3 regions of the Kribbella sp. NPDC055110 genome follow, and region 2 is predicted to be linked to each of the others. Evidence: predicted binding sites of a transcription regulator. Region 2 holds the regulator's gene; each other region holds the start of a gene.
The links. The regulator HrcA, encoded in region 2, represses chaperone genes, less so after heat shock. The targets are predictions, from matches to a motif close to TTGGCACTCGNNNNNNNCGAGTGCCAA.
Positions count from the first base shown of each region.

Region 1 (3,271 bases), on a different contig from region 2:
GTACCTGGATCAGCTGGTGCGAACGATGGTGGAGTTCGTCAACTAGGGGGATGAGCGTGGAGCTTCGGGGCTTCGACGACGGGTACGGCGTGCAGGTCGCGGACTGGGCCGCGAACGCGAAGGAAGTGGCATTGCTGTCCGGGCGGGTGGTCTACCCGTTCCCGGAGGAACTGCGGACGAGTTGGCGGACGGTCGACTCGGACATCCACTCCTATCTGCTGTTCGACGGCGATCGGCCGGTCGGCTACGGCGAGGTCTGGCTCGACGACGAGGAGGACGAGGTCGAACTCGCCCGGATCATCGTGGACCCGAAGGTCCGTGGTCGTGGGGTCGGTGGTGAACTCGTGCGGGCACTGCTCGGGCCGGCGCTGGATGCCGGGTACTCGGAGGTGTTCGTGCGGGTCCGTCCGGAGAACGCTCCGGCCATCCGGGCCTACCACCGCAGTGGCTTCGTCGACGTCCCCGCCGCCTTGATGGAGGAGTGGAACGACGGCCAGCCGGTCCCGTACCGCTGGATGCGTTATGCCGGTGAGCAGGCGGGCGCCGGCGAGCTCAGAGGCTGAGGTTTACGCCCACCTGCCGGCAGTTATGACTGGCGGGTGCGCAGCAGGTCCCGGATCTCGGTCAGCAGTTCCTGGTCGGCGGTCAGCGGGTCCGGCTCGGGCTCCTGGCCCCGCTTGCGGCGCTCGGCCAGTTTGTTCAGCGGCATCACGATGAAGAAGTACACGGCCGCGGCGACGAACAGGAAGCCCAGTGCGGAGTCGAGGACCAGGCCGATCGAGAACTTCGCGTCGTTGATCGTGAAGTTCCCGACACCGGTGAGGTCTGTCTTGCCGAAGATCGCCGCGATCAGCGGGTTGATCAGCCCTTTGACGATCCCGTCGACGATCCTTCCGAACGCTCCGCCGATGACGACGGCGACCGCGAGGTCGACGACGTTGCCGCGCATGATGAATTCCTTGAAGCCCTTGAGCATGTGGTGCCTCCACGAAGCGGGTGGTTGTACCCGGACAACGTAGGGCCGCACTTCCGTCAGGGCGAGCGACCGCGCCGGTCCACGACGCATCGTGCCGACACAATCCCGAGGAGTGATCAGCTCGTGTCCGGCGTCAGGGCCACGGTGATCCGAGAGTTCGAACTGGCCTGGGCCAGTCGGGTCGCGACTTCCGGTGTGGTCGCGACCACGATCAGCGCGCCGGACGTGGCCGATCGAGGCGCCGGCAGGGCGACTACGGGCACGGCGCGGGCGAGCTGACTCGCGGTGCCGCCGGTCGTGCTGTCGGCGGCGTACAGGTTGATGCGGTCGCCGACCCGGAGGAGCGCGGTGATGTCGGCGTCGTCGACGCGGAACGGGTAGGCGAGCGAGCCGGAAGGCACGGCGGGTGGTGCCAGGAACCTGGCGTCGGTGAGTGGTTCGCCGGCTCTGACCGGTCCGCTGAGCACGCGGGTCGTCAGTTCACTGCCAGGTCTGAGCGCACCGGCGGGCACGGACCCGGGCGGCAGGTTGACGGTCCGTAGATCGTCGCGCGTCGGCGCGACGCCGCCCGCGAGATCGCGTGCGGCGGCGAGGACCGCGACCGTCGGGGGCGGCGCGGGGGAGAGGGCGAGTAGTCCGAAGTACACGGCGGCCGCGGCGGCGACGCCGGCCAGGAGCCGACGGTGCCACCGGGCGGCGCGAATCAGGTCACGAAGCAGGGAAGGGATTTTCATGCCGGAGAAGATACGAGTTTCGCCGGCAGCCGCCCTTCAGTTATCCACAGGGTGCGCGGTCAGGCCGCGCTGGTGCCCTTGGACGAGCTGCTCGAGGACGAACCCGAGGACGACGAATCCGAGGACGACGACGACCCGGAGGAGCCGTTGGAGGACGAGCCGGAGGACGCGGAGCCCGACGAGGACGAGCCAGAAGACGACTCGGACTTGGCCGGCACCGAGCTCTTGCCGGACGACCGGCTGTCGTTCCGGTAGAAACCGGAACCCTTGAACACGACGCCCACGGCGTTGAAGACCTTGCGCAGGTTCCCCTGGCAGTTCGGGCACACGGTCAGAGCGTCGTCCGTAAAGCTCTGGCGCACCTCTAGCGCTTCGCCACAGTCGGTGCACTGGTACTGGTACGTCGGCACGGTCGGTTCCCTTCAAGCCGCTGGCACTCCTACTACCCGACTGCTAATAATGCGCCAGCGGGCCGAAGTATTCCAAACCCGCCCCTGCCTACCTCAACTCTGCGTCCCTGTCCAGCTGACGCAGAGCAACGCAAAGTTGTGAGGGACCCCATTTGGGGTGGACGGGGGGATTCTCTACGGTTGGTCCGTGCCACGCCTGCTTCGAGTCGTCGTCATCAGCGGAATCGCCCTCGCCACGGTCCTCCTGGTGATCGCCGGTACCGTCGTCTTCGTCGTCCGCCACTCGTTCCCGACGTACGACGGAACAATCGACCTGAACGGCCTGGACGCCGAGGTCAGCGTGGTCCGGGACGCCAACGGCATCCCGCAGATCTACGCCGACACCCCGGCCGACCTGTTCGCGGCGCAGGGCTACGTGCACGCGCAGGACCGGTTCTTCGAGATGGACTTCCGCCGGCACGTCACGTCCGGCCGGTTGACCGAGCTGTTCGGCAAGACCGCGCTCGAGACCGACAAGTTCGTCCGGACGCTCGGCTGGCGGCGGGTGGCGGAGAAGGAGCTGCCGCTGCTCAGCCCGACCACCCGGCAGTACCTCGACGACTACGCCCGCGGCGTCAACGCGTACCTCTCCACGCACAGCGGCTCCGGCCTCAGCCTGGAGTACGGCGTCCTGTCCCTCCAGCCCGGCGGGCCGAAGAACTACACGCCGGAGCCGTGGACCGCGGCCGACTCGTTGTCCTGGCTGAAGGCGATGGCGTGGGACCTGGGCGGCAACCTGGACGAGGAGGTCGACCGGACGAAGCTGCTGGCCGCGATGCCGGCGCGCAACGTCGAGAGCCTCTACCCGCAGTACCCGTACGACCGGAACCAGCCGATCCTGTCCGCCGGCTCGATCGGCAAGGACGGCAAGTTCACCACCACGCCGGTCAGCGCGGAGCTCCGGCGGAGCATGCTCACCCAGGACCTGCTCAAGTCCCTGGACTCGGTGCAGAAGGTCGCCAAGGGCCTGCCGGAGCTGCTCGGTCAGGGCGATGGTGTCGGGTCGAACTCCTGGGTGGTCTCCGGTGACCACACCACGACCGGCAAGCCGCTGCTGGCCAACGACCCGCATCTCGGCGCGAGCATGCCGGGTATCTGGTCGCAGGTCGGCC
Region 1 is NZ_JBSGTS010000030.1:42,212-45,482, reverse strand. It holds gene ACWF0M_RS32905 (hypothetical protein) at 1-46, shown strand, start outside; gene ACWF0M_RS32900 (GNAT family N-acetyltransferase) at 51-563, shown strand; gene mscL (large conductance mechanosensitive channel protein MscL) at 587-976, opposite strand; gene ACWF0M_RS32890 (SAF domain-containing protein) at 1,093-1,710, opposite strand; gene ACWF0M_RS32885 (FmdB family zinc ribbon protein) at 1,770-2,120, opposite strand; gene ACWF0M_RS32880 (penicillin acylase family protein) at 2,308-3,271, shown strand, end outside.
Region 1: ACWF0M_RS32885 (FmdB family zinc ribbon protein) is a predicted target of HrcA. The motif match lies at 2,141-2,167, and genes of this name have one in related genera.

Region 2 (3,271 bases):
CGCCAACGACCTCCGGATCGGCTGCGCACCGGACACGGTGCTCGGCACCGGCACCCAGACGGCTCGCGCGGTGATCGACCGCGGTGACATCGGCACCCCGCACGCAGCGACCGCGTTCATGGTGACGCCCGGCCACGAGTTGTGGCACCCCGCGCCCGAGTTCTACTACCAGCCCGGCGGCGGACCAGTCCTCGACATGGGCCCGTACTACGTGACCAGCCTGGTCACCCTGCTCGGGCCGGTGGTCCGGGTCACCGCCCGCGCGGGCCGGGCGAAACAGCAGCGGACGATCCATACCGGACCGCGCGCCGGGACCGTGTTCGACGTGGAGGTGCCGACGCACGTCACCGGCGTACTGGAGCACGAGTCGGGCGCGCTGACCACCGTGCTGATGTCGTTCGACGTATGGGCCGGGCGGCTGCCGCGGATCGAGGTCCACGGTACGGACGGCAGCCTGTCCGTGCCGGACCCGAACGGGTTCGACGGGACCGTCGAGATCGTGACTCCGGCGCAGCGCGAGTGGACCGAGGTACCGGTCGCCGGAGGGTACGCCGGAGCCGGGCGCGGGGTCGGTGTCGCGGACATGGCCCGGGCGTTGCGCACCGGCGAGCCGCACCGCGCGACCGGGGAGCTGGCCTACCACGTGCTCGACGTACTGGAGTCGTTCGTGGACTCCGCCGTACAGGATCAGCCCCTCGATGTGGCCAGTACAGTGACGCGTCCCGCGGCCGTTCCGTTGGGAGCGTCGCCCGAGACCGCCTAGACTGGCACTCTGAACGATTGAGTGCCAGGGGAGTCTGGCCGGAGAGCCGGAGAGGGTGGTGCGCGTGCTCGACGAACGCAAGCTGGATGTGCTCCGCGCCATCGTCGAGGACTACGTGGCCACCCATGAGCCGGTCGGTTCGAAGACCTTGGTCGACCGGCACAACCTCGGCGTCTCGCCGGCAACCGTGCGTAACGACATGGCTGCGCTGGAGGAGGAGGGGTACATCACCCAGCCGCACACCAGCGCCGGCCGGATTCCGACCGACGCGGGCTACCGGCTGTTCGTCGACAAGCTGAGCACGGTCAAGACGCTGTCGATCGCGGAGAAGAAGGCGATCACGTCGTTCCTGGCCGGAGCGGTCGACCTGGACGACGTCGTCCGCCGTACCGTCCGGCTGCTCGCCCAGATCACCCGCCAGGTCGCCATCGTGCAGTACCCCTCGCTGAACCGGTCGAGCGTCCGGCACATCGAGGTCGTCACGATGAGCCCACGGCGGTTGCTGCTGGTGCTGATCACCAGCAACGGCCGGGTCGAGCAACGGCTTGTCGAGCACCCGAACGACGTCGACGAGCAGCTGATCGCGGACCTTCGGTCCCGGTTGAACACCGCCCTCGCCGGGCAGCGGCTGACCGACGCGACGACGTCCCTGGCCGGTCTGCCGGAGCTGTTCGCGCCGGCCGACCGGACGATCGTCGCGGCGATCGTCACCACCTTGCTGGAGGCGTTCACCGACGAGGTCGGCGAGCAGCGGATCGCGGTCGGCGGCGCCGCCAACCTGACCCGGTACGGCGACGACTTCGAGCGGAACGTGAAGCCGGTGCTGGAGGCCCTGGAGGAGCACGTCATCCTCCTGAAGCTGCTCGGCGAGGCGACCAACCCGCAGACGCTGACCGTTCGGATCGGTCACGAGAACCCGTTCGAGGAACTGGCCACCACGTCGGTGGTCGCGACCGGGTACGGGTCGCGGTCGGAGGCGCTCGCCACCCTGGGCATCGTCGGCCCGACCCACATGGACTACCCGAGCACGATGGGCGCAGTACGCGCCGTCGCGCGTTACGTCAGCCAGATCCTGGCCGAATCCTGATGAAGACAACCCCCTGGTCTGGAGTATGAGCACCGATTACTACGCCGTCCTAGGTGTCAGCCGTGACGCTTCACCGGACGAGATCAAGAAGGCGTACCGCAAGCTGGCACGCCAGTACCACCCGGACGTGAACGACTCCGAGGACGCGCACCAGAAGTTCCAGGAGATCGGGCGCGCGTTCCAGGTGCTCAGCGACCCGCAGAAGCGGCAGATGCACGACCTCGGCGGCGATCCGTTCGCCTCCGCGGCCGGCGGACCGGGCGGGGCCGGCTTCGGCCAGGCGTTCACGTTCACCGACATCATGGACGCGTTCTTCGGCCAGACCGGCGGGGCCACCCGCGGGCCGCGGCCGCGGACCCGGCGCGGTCAGGACGCGCTGATCCCGCTGCGGATCGACCTGGCCGAGGCGGCCTTCGGTACGACGCGGGAGCTCAAGGTCGACACCGCCGTACTGTGCCCGACCTGTAGCGGGTCCGGCGCGGCGGCCGGGTCCGAGCCGGTCACCTGCGAGATCTGCCACGGGCGCGGTGAGGTCACGCACACGCAGCGGTCGTTCCTCGGCGAGGTGCGGACGATGCGTCCCTGCCCGAACTGCCGCGGCTACGGCACCACGATCCCGAGCCCGTGCGTCGAGTGCGCCGGCGACGGGCGCGTGCGCTCCCGCCGTACGGTCACCGTCAAGATCCCCGGCGGCGTCGACAGCGGGACGCGCGTGCAGCTGTCCGGTCAGGGCGAGGTCGGTCCCGGCGGCGGCCCGGCCGGCGATCTGTACGTCGAGATCGAGGTCGAGCCGCACGACATCTTCACCCGTAACGGCGACGACCTGCACTGCACGGTGACGCTGCCGATGACGGCGGCCGCGCTCGGTACGACGATCGATCTGCCGACGCTCGAGGGCGAGACGACCCCGCTGGAGATCCGTCCTGGTACGCAGTCCGGCACCGCGACGACCCTGTCCGCACGCGGCGTACCGCGGCTGCGGCATGCCGGTCGCGGCGACCTGATCGTCCAGATCATCGTCGAGACCCCCACCAAGCTCGACGACGCCCAGGCCGAGCTGCTCAGGCAACTCGCGGTGGTGCGCGACGAGGAACGCCCGCAGGGCCAGGTCCAGGCCACCCACAAGAGCGTCTTCGGCCGCCTCCGCGACGCCTTCGGCACCCACTAGATGACATCTCGACACCCCGGGGACGACTCGCCGCCTCTCAGCGGCGCGGGGAGGTGTTTGGTAGGTGGGGGTTGCGGTGTTCTTTCGCGCTGACCTCGGCGGCGACGAGTTGGTGCTCGACGGTGCCGAGGGACGGCATGCGGCCCTGGTACGGCGGATCGGGCCGGGGGAACGCGTTCGGCTGACGGACGGGCGGGGGACCTGGGCCGAAGGGGCCGTGGTCGCTGCGTCCAAGGGCGGCGTGACGGTTGCC
Region 2 is NZ_JBSGTS010000002.1:166,787-170,057, reverse strand. It holds gene ACWF0M_RS03775 (Gfo/Idh/MocA family protein) at 1-763, shown strand, start outside; gene hrcA (heat-inducible transcriptional repressor HrcA) at 828-1,850, shown strand; gene dnaJ (molecular chaperone DnaJ) at 1,876-3,018, shown strand; gene ACWF0M_RS03760 (16S rRNA (uracil(1498)-N(3))-methyltransferase) at 3,095-3,271, shown strand, end outside.

Region 3 (3,271 bases), on a different contig from region 2:
GTCCCAGTCGGAGTCGGTGCGCTCGATCTCGGACTTGATCTGGCTGACCCGGCCCTCGATGTCCTCGGCCTTGCCGGAACCCTCGACGACGGTCGTGTTGTCCTTCGAGACCACGATCCGGCGCGCCGAACCGAGCACCTCGAGGCCGACCTGGTCGAGCTTCAGCCCGACCTCGGGGGCGACGACCTGCGCGCCGGTGAGCGCGGCCAGGTCCTCCAGCATCGCCTTGCGGCGGTCACCGAAGCCCGGCGCCTTGACGGCGACGGAGGTGAAGTTGCCGCGGATCTTGTTCACCACCAGGGTGGATAGCGCCTCGGCCTCGACGTCCTCGGCGATGATCAGCAGCGTCTTGCCGGACTGCACGACCTTCTCCAGCAGCGGCAGCAGGTCCGCGATCGCGGAGATCTTGCCCTGGTGGATCAGGATGTACGGGTCCTCCAGCACCGCTTCGCCGGCCTCGGCGTCGGTGATGAAGTACGGCGAGATGTAGCCCTTGTCGAACTGCATACCCTCGGTGAACTCGAGTTCGGTACCGAAGGTGTTCGACTCCTCGACGGTGATCACACCGTCCTTGCCGACCTTGTCGAACGCGTCCGCGATCAGGGTGCCGATCTCGGCGTCCCGGGCGGAGATGGTGGCGACGTGGGCCATGTCGCCCTTGTTGTCGACCGCGCGGGCGGTCTCCACCAGCTTGGCCGACACGGCCTCGACGGCCGCCTCGATACCGCGCTTGAGGCCCATCGGGTTGGCGCCGGCGGCGACCGCCCGCAGGCCCTCGTGCACCAGTGCCTGCGCCAGCACCGTCGCGGTGGTGGTGCCGTCACCGGCGATGTCGTTGGTCTTGGTGGCGACCTCCTTGGTGAGCTGCGCACCAAGGTTCTCGAACGGGTCGTCCAGCTCGACCTCACGCGCGACGGTGACACCGTCGTTGGTGATGGTCGGGGCGCCCCACTTCTTGTCCAGGACGACGTAGCGGCCCTTCGGGCCCAGCGTCACCTTCACCGTGTTCGCGAGCTTGTCGACGCCGCGCTCCAGGGCGCGCCGCGCGTTCTCGTCGAACTCGAGGATCTTCGGCATGAAGAAAACCAGTCCTTTTCCGTATGTCTCGTTGCAGGAGCGAGCCCTGTGTCCAACTCCCCGCCCCACCACCCCGGGTCGGGGTGCCGGACCCACTCCGCCCCGGTGCCAGAGGCCCCGGGGCGGTGTCAGTCAGGAACGGCGGGCGTTCGTCACTTGCTGACGACTGCGAGGATGTCGCGGGCGCCCAGGATCAGGTAGTCCTGACCGTCGTACTTGACCTCGGTGCCGCCGTACTTGGAGTAGATGACCTTGTCGCCGACGGCGACGTCCAGCGGGACGCGGTTGCCGTTGTCGTCGATCCGGCCCGGACCGACGGCGAGGATCTCGCCCTCCTGCGGCTTCTCCTTGGCGGTGTCCGGGATCACCAGGCCGGACTTCGTGGTCTGCTCGGCTTCGAGCGGCGCGACGAGGACGCGGTCCTCGAGCGGCTTGATCGTGACCGACACTTGCTGACCTCCACGGTCGATGTGCTGTTTGCGGTTCATGGTGGTCGCGCTCCCCTGCCGTCGCGGGGGTCAAGGGCCGGACCGCTGGCATTCTCGTATCGAGAGTGCCAACACCGAATCTAGGCCGCGATTAGCACTCGGTCAACTCGAGTGCCAAAGGATTCTCAGCGTGAGACCTCTAAAGTTGCCCGGGTGAGTGTGACCGCGCTGCTCGACGGACCGGGCGCTGAGGTACTGGCTGCCGCCTGCGCCGAGTACAGCCCCGGCAAGGAGCTCCAGCTGGTCGAGAAGCTCAGACGCCGGTACGACGCAACGCTTGTCACGACTGCGGTCACCCAGGCCGCTCTGCGCCACCGCGCCGTCGCCAAGTTCGGTGCGGACGCGGAGCGCATGTATTTCACCCCAGACGGCCTGGAGCAAGCCACCCGCACCACAGTCAGCACCCACCGAGCCGCACGACTCGCAATCACCCTGCCCGGCGCCGGCGTGGTCGATCTGGGATGTGGGATCGGCGGCGACCTCATCAGCGCCGCACGTGCCGGACTGCACGTGACCGGTGTCGAACGTGATCCAGAGACAGCAGCCACCGCCCGCGCCAACCTGTCCGCACTGGGCCTCTCCGGCGACGTACTGGTAGGCGAAGCCGAGTCCACCGACCTCACGCCGTACGACGTGGTTTTCGCCGACCCCGCGCGCCGGGCGGACGGGCGGCGCGTGTTCGACCACAACGCCTACTCGCCGCCGTGGTCCTTCGTCACCCAGCTCCTGCAGCGGACTGCGTGCGTGAAGGTGGCGCCCGGCATCCCGCACGATGCGATCCCGGAAGGTGTTGAGGCGGAGTGGATCAGTGACGCCGGGGAGGTGAAGGAGGCCGCGCTCTGGTCCGGTGAGCTGTACCGGGGCACACCACGCCGGGCGACGCTGCTGCCTGGTGGTGCGAGTGTCGCCGACGCACCGGAAGCCGACAGCGGTCCGGTCGGACAGTACATCTACGAACCCGACGGTGCGGTCGTCCGGGCCGGTCTGGTCACCGCGGTCGCCGCAGCGGTTGACGGGTGGTTGCTGGATCCCCGCATCGCCTACGTCACGGCATCATCGTACGTGCCGACCGCGCTGGCCTCGGCGTACGAGGTGCTGGAAGAGGTGCCCTACAAGGAGAAAGCGTTGCGCTCCTGGGTTCGCAACCAGGGCATCGGCACGCTGGAGATCAAGAAACGCGGCGTCGACGTCGACCCGGCCCAGCTGCGCAAGAAGCTCGCGCCGAAGGGCTCGACGTCCGCGACCCTGATCATCACGCGCATCGGCCGCGACGCCGTCGCCTACTCCTGCCGCAGGGTGACGACCAGCTTCCCGGTCGCCTGATCGTCCTCCATGTACCGGTGCGCCGCGACGATCTCGTCGAGCTCGAACACACGGTCGACGTTCGGCCAGTAGACACCGCTCTCGACCTCGTCGACGATCCGCTGCAGCACGTCCGCGCGGCCCTTCATCGTCTCGCTGTGGAACGCGGTCAGCCGGGTCCCGGACGGGATCATCGCGATCGGCTCGAAGTCCTGGATCAACCACCCACTGAGCGATCCCGCGACGCACACCGTGCCACCGCGACGGACGATCCGCAACGAGTCCACCGCCGTACGCGCGCCGATCAGGTCCAGCACATAGTCCGGTCCGTCGGGCCAGACCTCCTGCAGCGCCGAGCCGTCGTCGACCACCACATGGTCCGCCGTCAACGCGTCGACCTTGCT
Region 3 is NZ_JBSGTS010000016.1:126,147-129,417, forward strand. It holds gene groL (chaperonin GroEL) at 1-1,077, opposite strand, end outside; gene groES (co-chaperone GroES) at 1,230-1,526, opposite strand; gene ACWF0M_RS24500 (class I SAM-dependent methyltransferase) at 1,719-2,888, shown strand; gene ACWF0M_RS24505 (zinc-binding dehydrogenase) at 2,846-3,271, opposite strand, start outside.
Region 3: groES (co-chaperone GroES) is a predicted target of HrcA. The motif match lies at 1,657-1,683, and genes of this name have one in related genera.